3 regions of the Streptacidiphilus monticola genome follow, and region 1 is predicted to be linked to each of the others. Evidence: riboswitches for the same ligand, from Rfam matches in the RefSeq annotation. Region 1 holds a riboswitch; each other region holds the start of a gene.
What was found. A riboswitch is a leader RNA that binds a small molecule or an ion and turns the genes downstream of it on or off. The one in region 1 is predicted to bind thiamine pyrophosphate.
Positions count from the first base shown of each region.

Region 2: another riboswitch for thiamine pyrophosphate. It lies ahead of thiC (phosphomethylpyrimidine synthase ThiC); the one in region 1 lies ahead of ACFP3V_RS24645 (purine-cytosine permease family protein).
Region 3: another riboswitch for thiamine pyrophosphate. It lies ahead of thiO (glycine oxidase ThiO); the one in region 1 lies ahead of ACFP3V_RS24645 (purine-cytosine permease family protein).

Region 1 covers NZ_JBHSQJ010000117.1:24,227-27,494, reverse strand. Annotated here, with positions in the region: gene ACFP3V_RS24650 (S1C family serine protease) at 1-1,289, opposite strand, end outside; TPP riboswitch at 1,448-1,569, shown strand; gene ACFP3V_RS24645 (purine-cytosine permease family protein) at 1,564-2,925, shown strand; gene ACFP3V_RS24640 (glycerophosphodiester phosphodiesterase) at 2,981-3,268, shown strand, end outside.
Region 2 covers NZ_JBHSQJ010000034.1:20,089-23,356, reverse strand. Annotated here, with positions in the region: gene ACFP3V_RS09545 (hypothetical protein) at 1-139, shown strand, start outside; gene ACFP3V_RS09540 (YibE/F family protein) at 222-1,484, opposite strand; TPP riboswitch at 1,518-1,628, shown strand; gene thiC (phosphomethylpyrimidine synthase ThiC) at 1,623-3,268, shown strand, end outside.
Region 3 covers NZ_JBHSQJ010000012.1:74,850-78,117, forward strand. Annotated here, with positions in the region: gene ACFP3V_RS04375 (thiazole synthase) at 1-588, opposite strand, end outside; gene thiS (sulfur carrier protein ThiS) at 593-805, opposite strand; gene thiO (glycine oxidase ThiO) at 802-1,965, opposite strand; TPP riboswitch at 1,961-2,072, opposite strand; gene ACFP3V_RS04390 (NAD(P)/FAD-dependent oxidoreductase) at 2,108-3,241, shown strand.

The sequences.
Region 1 (3,268 bases):
GTCCTGATCAGCTGCTCGGCCACCCGCTTCGCCTGGTTGATCGGGATGGCGAAGCCGAGGCCGATCGAGCCGGACTGGCCGCCGCCGACGTTGCTCCCGGTGGACTGGATGGCCGAGTCGATGCCGATGACCTGGCCGGAGGCGTTCATCAGCGGGCCGCCGGAGTTGCCCGGGTTGATCGAGGCGTCCGTCTGCAGCGCGTTCATGTAGGACGTCTGCGCGCCGGTCTCGTCGCCGGAGGCGACCGGGCGGTTCTTGGCGCTGATGATGCCGGAGGTGACCGTCCCGGACAGGCCGAAGGGCGCGCCGATGGCGATCGTCGCGTCGCCGACGGCGACCTTGTCCGAGTCGCCGAGCGGAAGCGGGGTCAGCTTCTCCCGCGGGGTCTGCGTCAGCTTGATGACGGCGACGTCGTACCCCTGCGCGCGGCCGACGATGGAGGCCGGGTAGCTGGAGCCGTCGGAGAACTTGACCGTCAGTTTGCCGCCGTTGACCGACGGGGCGACCACGTGGTTGTTGGTCAGGATGTGACCCTCGGTGTCGTAGACGAACCCGGTGCCGGTCCCCGACTCCGAGGAGCCGCTGGCCTCGATGGTGACCACGCTGGGCAGCGCCCTCGCCGCGATGGCGGCGATGCTGCCGGCCGGGCGGCTCTGCGCGTTGGGGTCGGTGGTCGGGGTGATCACCGTGCTGGTGCTGCTGCCGGAGGAGCCGGAGTCCTGGTCCTCGATGGCGGAGCCGATCGCCCCGCCGATGGCGCCGGCGATGACCGCGGTGGCCGCGAGCAGGGCGATGAAACCGCCGCGGCGCTTCTTCCTGGGCTTCGGCTGGTCCACCGGCACGCCGGCGCCCCAGAGCGGGCCGTTGTGGTACGGCGGCTGCCCGGGCGGGGCCGCGGGCGGGGGCGGGACGGGCGCGCCGTAGACGACGGTCGGCTGCGGCGGCGCTGACGGTGCGTCAGGGTGCTGCTGCGGCATCGCGGTTGTGGCGTAGGCGCCGTGCACGGCGGTGTCGGCGGTGACGGGCGCCGCGTAAGGCTGCTCAGGGGCCGCGTAGGGCTGCTCGGGCGCGGAAGGCACGGGAGCGGGCGGCGGGGCGGCCGGCGGAGTCGCCGGAGCGGCGGGGACGGGCGGGGGGAAGTCCGCAAGAGTGGGGTCGGCGGGGGGCTCGACCGTCGGCGCGGGCGGGGCCGCCGGCTGCACGACGGTGGGTTCGGCATCGGCCGCCGGTGACGCAGCGGGGGCGGGCCCGGCCGACTCCTGCCGGTCACCCTCGTGCTCGGTGCTCACGAATGTCCTCCTTCGTACGGGACCCACACGGGACCGATCGTCCCCAGCATTCCGCAGAGCTTGTCGGGGCATCGTAAGACCAAGCCGTGGGCTTGGACCCGGCCGGGCGCGGTCCTACGATGTGACCGCACCACACCGCATCACGCACACACAACCACACACACCACCGCGGGAGCTTGGACCAACCTCCAGGCTGAGAGGGCGCAGCGGGAACCGGAGCGCCGACCGCCTGAACCTGACCGGGTAATGCCGGCGTAGGGAGCGCTGCAGACGCATGTCGTCGACCCTTGAGACGAGTGGGAAGAGCGGAACGGCCGCCGCCGTCGAGGCACCGCTGGTGCTGGACACCCAGCCGCCGCGGACGCTGGGCTTCCGGGACCAGGCCGCCTTCTGGACCAACCTCGGCATCAGCCTGATCGGCTTCCAGAGCGCCGCGACCGTGCTGGTCACCGCGAGCGGGAAGGACCTGTCCCTGGCGGCCTCGGTCACCGCGATCGTGCTGGGCACCGTGATCGGGACGCTGATGCTCGGCGTCGCCGCGCTGATCGGCGCGAAGACCGGCGCGCCCGCGATGGCGATCCTGCGCGGCCTGTTCGGTACCCGGCTGAGCTACGTGCCGACGGTGCTGAACATCGTGCAGTGCGTCGGCTGGGGCGTGTACGAGCTGACGGTGATCGCGCTGGGCGCGGAGTCGCTGTTCGACGGCGGCCCGCACTGGCTCTACGTGCTGCTGGCGGGCGTGGTCACCACGGCCCTGACGATCCGTCCGCTGGGCGCCATCGCGCTGCTGCGCCGTTACGTGGCGGTCGCGGTGGCGCTGGCGATGCTCTGGTTCACCGTGGAGCTGGCCCGCCGCGGGGTGCACGACCCGGCCCCCGGGAACTGGAACGGCTTCCTCCCGGCCACGGACTACGTGATCGCGGTGTCCATCTCCTTCGTGCCGCTGGCCGCCGACTACACCCGGCACGCCCGCAGCCCGAAGGGCTCCTTCTGGGGCACCTTCACCGGATACACCGTGGCGCAGGTCTGGTGCTACGTGCTGGGGATGATCGCCCTGGTGCAGGTCGGCGGGGACGCGAACAAGATCTTCTCGACCTTCACGGGCGTGACGGCCGGATGGCTGTTCTTCGCGGTGCTGGTGCTGCGGGAGACCGACCAGAGCTTCGCGAACGTCTACTCCACGGCGATGTCGGTGCACAACCTGCTGCCGCGGGTGGACCGGCGCGTGCTGTCGCTGGGCATCGGCGCGCTGGTGACCGTGCTGGGGCTGCTGGTGAAGGACTTCTCCGGCTACTACGGCTTCCTCAGCCTGATCGGCGCGGTGTTCGTGCCGCTGTCGGCGGTGCTGGCGGTGGACTTCTTCTTCGGCGCGGGCCGGGGGCAGGACGGCTGGAACATGGCGCAGGACGCGCCGACCCGGTGGGTCATGCTGCTGCCGTGGGCGGTGGGCTTCGCGGTCTACCAGCTCATCGCGCCTGCGGCGCTGACGGGTTGGGGCGGCTGGTGGCCGGCCTTCTGGGGGCATGCCTCCCAGGTGACGGGCGTTCATGCCACCTTCTGGACCTCGGCCTCCCTGTTCTCCTTCCTCGCGGCGGGCCTGCTCACCTTCCCGCTGGCCCTTCGGGCCAGGCGGTAGCGGGCCCCGTCCGGAGCAGGGGTTCACGTTCCGGTCACCTGGGCCGCCTACGCTGATGCCCGTGGAACGGGAACCAAGCGTCATCGCGCACCGGGGCGCGTCCGGGACGTACGCGGAGCACACCCTCGCCGCCTACCAGCTGGCGATCGAGCAGGGCGCGGACGGCCTCGAGTGCGACGTCCGGCTGACCGCCGACGGGCATCTGGTGTGCGTGCACGACCGCACGGTCGACCGGACCTCCAACGGCAAGGGCGTGGTGTCCACACTGGAGCTGGCGGAGCTCTCCCAGCTCGACTTCGGCAACTGGCGCAACGGCCCGGAGGAGGCCGACTGGACCGGCCCG
Region 2 (3,268 bases), on a different contig from region 1:
CGCGCTGTGGATCGTGTTCGCAGTCATCGGAGCCATCATCGGCATCGCCAGCTTCCTCTTCGGCTTCGTCTTCAAGGCCCTGGTCATCGTGGCCCTCGCCGCGGCGGTCGTCGTCCTCGTCAAGAAGGCGACCCGCTAGGGCGTACCCCAGGCCGGTCGGCCGGAGCCCGGAGGCCCCGTCGCAGCGAGCGGCGCGGGCCTCTTCGGTTCCTGACCCTCCGTCAGTGCTTGCGGCGGCGGCCGCCGCGCCGGGCCGGGGGACCGCCGGCCGCGGCCACCGCGGCCGCCAGGGCGGTGGTCAGCGGGACGGAGGCGACCAGGCCGATCGCCCCGACCAGGGTGCGCACGACCTCCTCCGCCACGATCTCGCTGGTCGCCACCGTCCAGACGCCGCGGTGGGACAGCGAGAAGAGCAGCATCAGCGGCAGGCCCGCTCCCGCGTACGCCATCACCAGGGTGTTCACCGTGGACGCGATGTGGTCCCGGCCGATCCGCATGCCCGCCCGGTACAGGGCTCGGGCGCCCATCCCAGGGTCGGCCGCGCGCAGCTCCCAGACGCTGCTGGCCTGGGTCACCGTCACGTCGTTGAGGACGCCCAGCGAGCCGATGATGATGCCCGCCAGCAGCAGGCCGGGAAGCTGGATGCCGGGGAAGAGCGAGTGCACCAGACCGGTCTCGTCACTGGTGTTGCCGGTCAACCGGGTCCAGCCGATGGAGAGTTGGCCGAGCACGCCGATGAGCGCGAGCGAGGCGAGAGTGCCCAGCACCGCCACCGAGGTGCGCGCGGACAGGCCGTGGCAGAGGTACAGCGCGACGAGCATGATCAACCCGCTGCCGACCACCGCCACCTGCAGCGGGTTCTCCCCGTGCAGGATCGCCGGGAGCACGAATACCGACAGCACGCCGAAGCTCACCGCCAGCGCGACCAGCGCGGCCAGCCCGCGCAACCGGCCCACCAGCACCACCAGCAGCGCGAAGACCCCGGCCAGCAGGGCGAGTGGGATACCCCGGTCGGCGTCGCCGATGGTGTACTGCAGGTCGCGCGGGGCGTTCGCCGAGTAGAGCAGCACGACCTTCTCGCCCGCGCTGTAGACCGCGGTCTGATCCGGCGTCATGGTCTGCGTGCTCACCCGGCCGTCGTCCTTGCCCGAGGTCACCCGGAAGGTGACCAGGGTGCAGCCGGCCGTCCCGCCGACGCAGTCCACGGACTTGGTCGCGGTGACCACCCCGCTCGCCGTCGGCTGGTCGAAGCCGAGCCCGGTGGCCGCGTGGTCGGGCAGCCTGCCGGGCCACAGCAGCACCAATCCGGCCAGAACCGCGAGGGCGAACGGCACCAGGACGGCGGCCAGCAGCAGCCGCAGCCGCCGTGGAGCGGGGCTGGCCGGGCCGTGTTCGTGGTGATGGGGGTGGTGGGGCTCGGCCACGGATGTTCCTCTGCGACGGCCGTCGGGTGCGGCTGAACAGTACCCCTGCTCACTTGGCAGCGGGGAGGCCCCCCGCTACGGTGGCGGCATCTCGTTTGCAGACGCGGGAGCTCGGAGCACCGGGCTGAGAGGGCGCTGACAGCTGCGCCGACCGCAGGAACCTGACCGGGTAATGCCGGCGTAGGGAGTAGAGCTCGCATGAGCACGCACGAAGCACAGCAGGAGCAGTCTGTCCGCAGCGCCCGCGACGGCCGGAACGGCTACCCCACCGCGGCCTGGCACAAGGCCTACCAGCAGGGCTCCCGCCCGGACCTTCGGGTGCCCTACCGCGCCGTCCACCTCAGCAACGGTGCGACCGTCCCGCTGTACGACACCTCGGGCCCGTACACCGACCCGGAGTTCGAGGCCGACGTCCGGCGCGGCCTGCCGCCGCTTCGGGACGGATGGATCCGGCAGCGCGGCGATGTCGAGGAGTACGACGGCCGCGCGCCCCGGCCCGAGGACGACGGGTTGCGGCACACCTCGCCGCGCGGCGGCCTGCGCAACCTCGACGCGGTCTTCCCCGGCCGCCCGCGCCGTCCGCTGCGGGCCCAGGAGGGTACCGCGGTCACCCAACTCGCTTATGCCAAGCGTGGGATCGTCACCCCCGAGATGGAGTTCGCGGCGCTGCGGGAGGGGCTTGACCCGGAACTGGTCCGCGCCGAGCTGGCGGCGGGGCGGGCGGTGCTGCCGGTGAACGTCAACCACCCGGAGGCGGAGCCGATGGTCATCGGCGAGCGCTTCCTGGTCAAGGTCAACGCCAACATCGGCAACTCCGCCGTGACCTCCTCGATCGAGGAGGAGGTGGAGAAGATGACCTGGGCGACCCGCTGGGGCGCGGACACCGTCATGGACCTCTCCACCGGCCGCAACATCCACAGCACCCGCGAGTGGATCCTGCGCAACTCCCCCGTGCCGATCGGGACCGTGCCGCTGTACCAGGCGCTGGAGAAGGTGGACGGCCGGGCGGAGGAGCTGAGCTGGGAGGTCTACCGGGACACCGTGCTGGAGCAGTGCGAGCAGGGCGTCGACTACATGACCGTGCACGCCGGCGTGCTGCTGCGCTACGTCCCGCTGACGGCCGGGCGGCGCACCGGCATCGTCTCGCGCGGCGGTTCGATCATGGCGGCGTGGTGCCTGGCGCACCATCAGGAGAACTTCCTCTACACGCACTTCGAGGAGCTGTGCGAACTGCTGCGCGCCTACGACGTCACCTTCTCGCTCGGTGACGGCCTGCGGCCGGGCTCCATCTCCGACGCCAACGACGAGGCGCAGCTGGCCGAGCTGCGCACACTCGGCGAACTCGGCCGGGTGGCACGGGAGCTGGACGTCCAGACGATGATCGAGGGCCCCGGGCACGTCCCGATGCACAAGATCAAGGAGAACATGGACCTGCAGCGGGAGCTGTGCGACGGCGCCCCCTTCTACACCCTGGGCCCGCTGACCACGGACGTCGCCCCCGGCTACGACCACATCACCTCCGGCATCGGCGCGGCGATGATCGCGTGGTGGGGGACGGCGATGCTCTGTTACGTCACCCCGAAGGAGCACCTGGGCCTGCCGGACCGGGATGACGTGAAGACCGGCGTGATCACCTACAAGATCGCCGCGCACGCGGCGGACCTGGCCAAGGGCCACCCCACCGCCCAGGCCTGGGACGACGCCCTGTCCGACGCCCGCTTCGAGTTCCGCTGGGAGGACCAGTTCGACCTGGCCCTCGACCCGGAGACGGCCCGCGCCTTCCACGACGAGACGCTGCCGGCGGAGCCGGCGAAGACGGCGCACTTCTGCTCCATGTGCGGCCC
Region 3 (3,268 bases), on a different contig from region 1:
CGCCAGCGCCGCGTCGGAGGCCGTGCCCGCGCCCGCGTCGAGGATCACCGGGACCCCGGCCTGCTCCACGATCAGCTGGAAGTTGTGCGGGTTGCGGATGCCGAGACCGGAACCGATCGGGGAGCCCAGCGGCATGACGGCCGCGCAGCCCACGTCCTCCAGCTTGCGGGCCAGCACCGGGTCGTCGTTGGTGTAGGGGAGGACGGTGAAGCCGTCGTCCACCAGCGTCTCCGCCGCGTCCAGCAGCTCGACCGGGTCCGGCAGCAGGGTCCGCTCGTCCGCGACGACCTCCAGCTTCACCCAGTCCGTGCCCAGCGCCTCGCGCGCCAGACGGGCCGTCAGCACCGCCTCGCCCGCGGTGAAGCAGCCGGCGGTGTTGGGCAGCACGTCGATGCCGTTGCGCTGGAGCACCTCCAGGACCGAGCCGCGGGCGGCCGGGTTGACCCGGCGCATGGCGACCGTGGTCAGCTCGGTGCCGGAGATGCGCAGCGCCTGCTCCAGCACCTCCAGGCTGGGCGCCCCGCCGGTGCCCATGATCAGGCGGGAGCCGAACTCGCGTCCGGCGATGACGAGTCGGTCGTCGGCCATGTGCTCAGCCTCCCTGGACGGCGGTGAGGATCTCGACCCGGTCGGCCTCGCGCAGCGGGGTCGCGTCCCAGCTGCCGCGCGGCACCACGGCCTCGTTGACGGCGGCGGCCACCCCGCCGTTGGCCCGCGTCAGCTCGGCGACGACGGCGGCCAGGGTGGTACCGGCGGGCAGCTCGCGCCGCTCGCCGTTGACGGTGACGGTCAGCTGGGGACTCATGCGGGGGACTCCGGGGAGGCGAAGCGGGTGGGGGTGAACGGCCGTGCCTCGGGCGGCAGTTGACCGGTGGTCAGGTACTCGGCCAGGGCGTCCGCGGTGACCGGGGTGAGCAGTACCCCGTTGCGGTGGTGCCCGGTGGCGGCCACCAGGCCGGGCAGCGCGGTGGGCCCGAGCAGCGGCGCGTTGTCCGGCGTCCCCGGGCGCAGCCCGGCGCTGGTCTCGGCGAGCGGCAGCTCGGTGATCCCGGGCACCAGCTCGTGGGCGTCGCGCAGGAGTTCGTAGACACCGCCCGCGGTGACGGTGGTGTCGAAGCCCTCCTCCTCGGTCGTCGCGCCGAGCACCAGCTCGCCGTCCGCACGCGGCACCAGGTAGATGTGCACGCCGCGGACCACGGCCCGGACGTTGCGGGAGAGGAAGGGCGGCCCGGGGAAGTCCCCGCGCACCGTGGTCATCCGCAGCCGCAGCACCTGTCCCTTGACCGGCCGCAGCGGCAGCCGGACCGCCGCGGGGACGCCCTCCAGGCCGCCGGACCAGCAGCCGGCGGCGACCGCGGTTTGATCCGCCGTCAGCTTCGTGCCGTCGACGGCGAGGGCACCGGTCGCCCGTCCGCCCTCCGTGGTGACCCGGGCGGCCCGGGACGGGTGCAGCGTGACCCCAGCCTTCACGCAGGCCGCGACCAGCGCCGCGCCGAGGCGGCGGCCGTCGACCTGGTGGTCGCCGCGGACCAGCGTCGCGCCGCGGACGCCGGGGGCCAGCATCGGCTCCAGACGGCGGGCCTCCCGGCCGCTCAGCCACTCCACGTCCAGGCCGAGCCGCTGCTGGAAGCCGTGTACCTCGTGCAGCTCCGCCCGGTCGTCGGCGTCCAGTGCCACGGCGAGCGTGCCGCAGGCGCGGTAGCCGGTGTCCAGGCCGGTGGCCTCGGTGAGCTCGGCCGCGAAGTCGGCGTAGCGGGCGTTGGACGCGATCCCGAGCGCGAGCAGCGGCTCCTCGCCGTACTGCAGCTCCGTGACCGGGGCCAGCATGCCGGCGGCCACCTGGTTGGCGCCCCGGCCCGGGTCCGGGTCGAGGACCGTCACGGACAGGCCGCGCTGCGCGGTCCGCCAGGCCGTGGCCAGCCCGATGACTCCGCCGCCGATCACGAGGACGTCGCTGTGCGGCATGGTTTCCGACACTCCCTTCGCCGGCATGACCCGGATCAGGTTCGTACGGTCGGAGGCGGATCGGCCTCCCTCTCAGCCCGGTCCTCCGGGCTCCCGCGTCTGCTGCTCACCCTCACTCTATCCGGCTCAGTAGGGTGCGTGTATGGACCAGGTTGTGGTGGTGGGCGCGGGCATCGCGGGCGTGCAGACCGCGGTCTCGCTGCGCGAGGCGGGGTACGACGGCCGGCTGACGATCATCGGGGCGGAGCCGCACGCGCCGTACGACCGCCCGCCGCTGTCGAAGGAGGTCCTCCTCGGCAAGGCCGAACACTCGCGCCTGGACGTGGACTTCGTTGCCCTCGGGGTGGATCTGGTGCTGGGCCGCCGGATCCGTGCCCTGGACGACGTCGCCGAGGCCGACGCCGTGGTCCTCGCCACCGGCGCGGAACCGCTGACGCTGCCCGGCCAGCCCGCGTCCGCCCGGCTGCTGCGCACCCACGACGACGCGCTCGCGCTGCGGGCGGTGCTGCGCCCCGGGGCGCGGGTGGTCATCGTCGGGGCGGGCTGGATCGGCGCGGAGGCGGCGTCGGCGGCGCGGGAGGCGGGCTGCGAGGTGGTGGTGCTGGAGGCCGCGTCCTCGCCTCCGGCGGGGGAGTTCACCCGGTGCTGGTTCGCCGAGGCCGGCGTCGACCTGCGCACCGGCGCCGCGGTCTCCGGCTTCCTGCCGGCGGGGGACGGCGTGGTGCTGACGGACGGCTCCGGCGTGCGGGCGGACGTGCTGCTCGTCGGTATCGGCGCCCGGCCTGCCACGGCCTGGCTGTCCGGTTCCGACGTCCCGCTGGACGACCGCGGCGCGGTCGCGGCCGACGACCGGCTGCGCGCGGCGCCCGGGGTGTGGGCCGTGGGCGACTGCGCGTCCTTCCCCTCCGCCCGCTACGGACGGAGACTGACGGTCCATCACTGGGACCACGCGCTCGCGAGCGCCAAGGTGGTCGCGGCCAACGTGCTGGGCGGCGACGAGGTGTACGACCCGGTGCCCTACTTCTGGTCCGAGCAGTTCGGCCGGATGGTCCAGTCGCTCGGAGTCGCCGCCCCGACGGACCGGCGGGTGGCGCGCGGCAACGCGGGCGACGCGGTCTGGCTGCGGGCGGACGGCACGCCGACGGCGGCGCTCTTCGTCGACCGGCCGCGGGACCTGGCGCAGGCCAAGCGCCTGCTCGCGCAGGGCACCCCGCTCGACCCGGAGCGGGTGGCCGACCCGGCCGTCCCGCTCAAGCAGGCGGTCGCGGCGGGCTGAGCCTCGGCCTCCGGGCGGGGCGGGGGA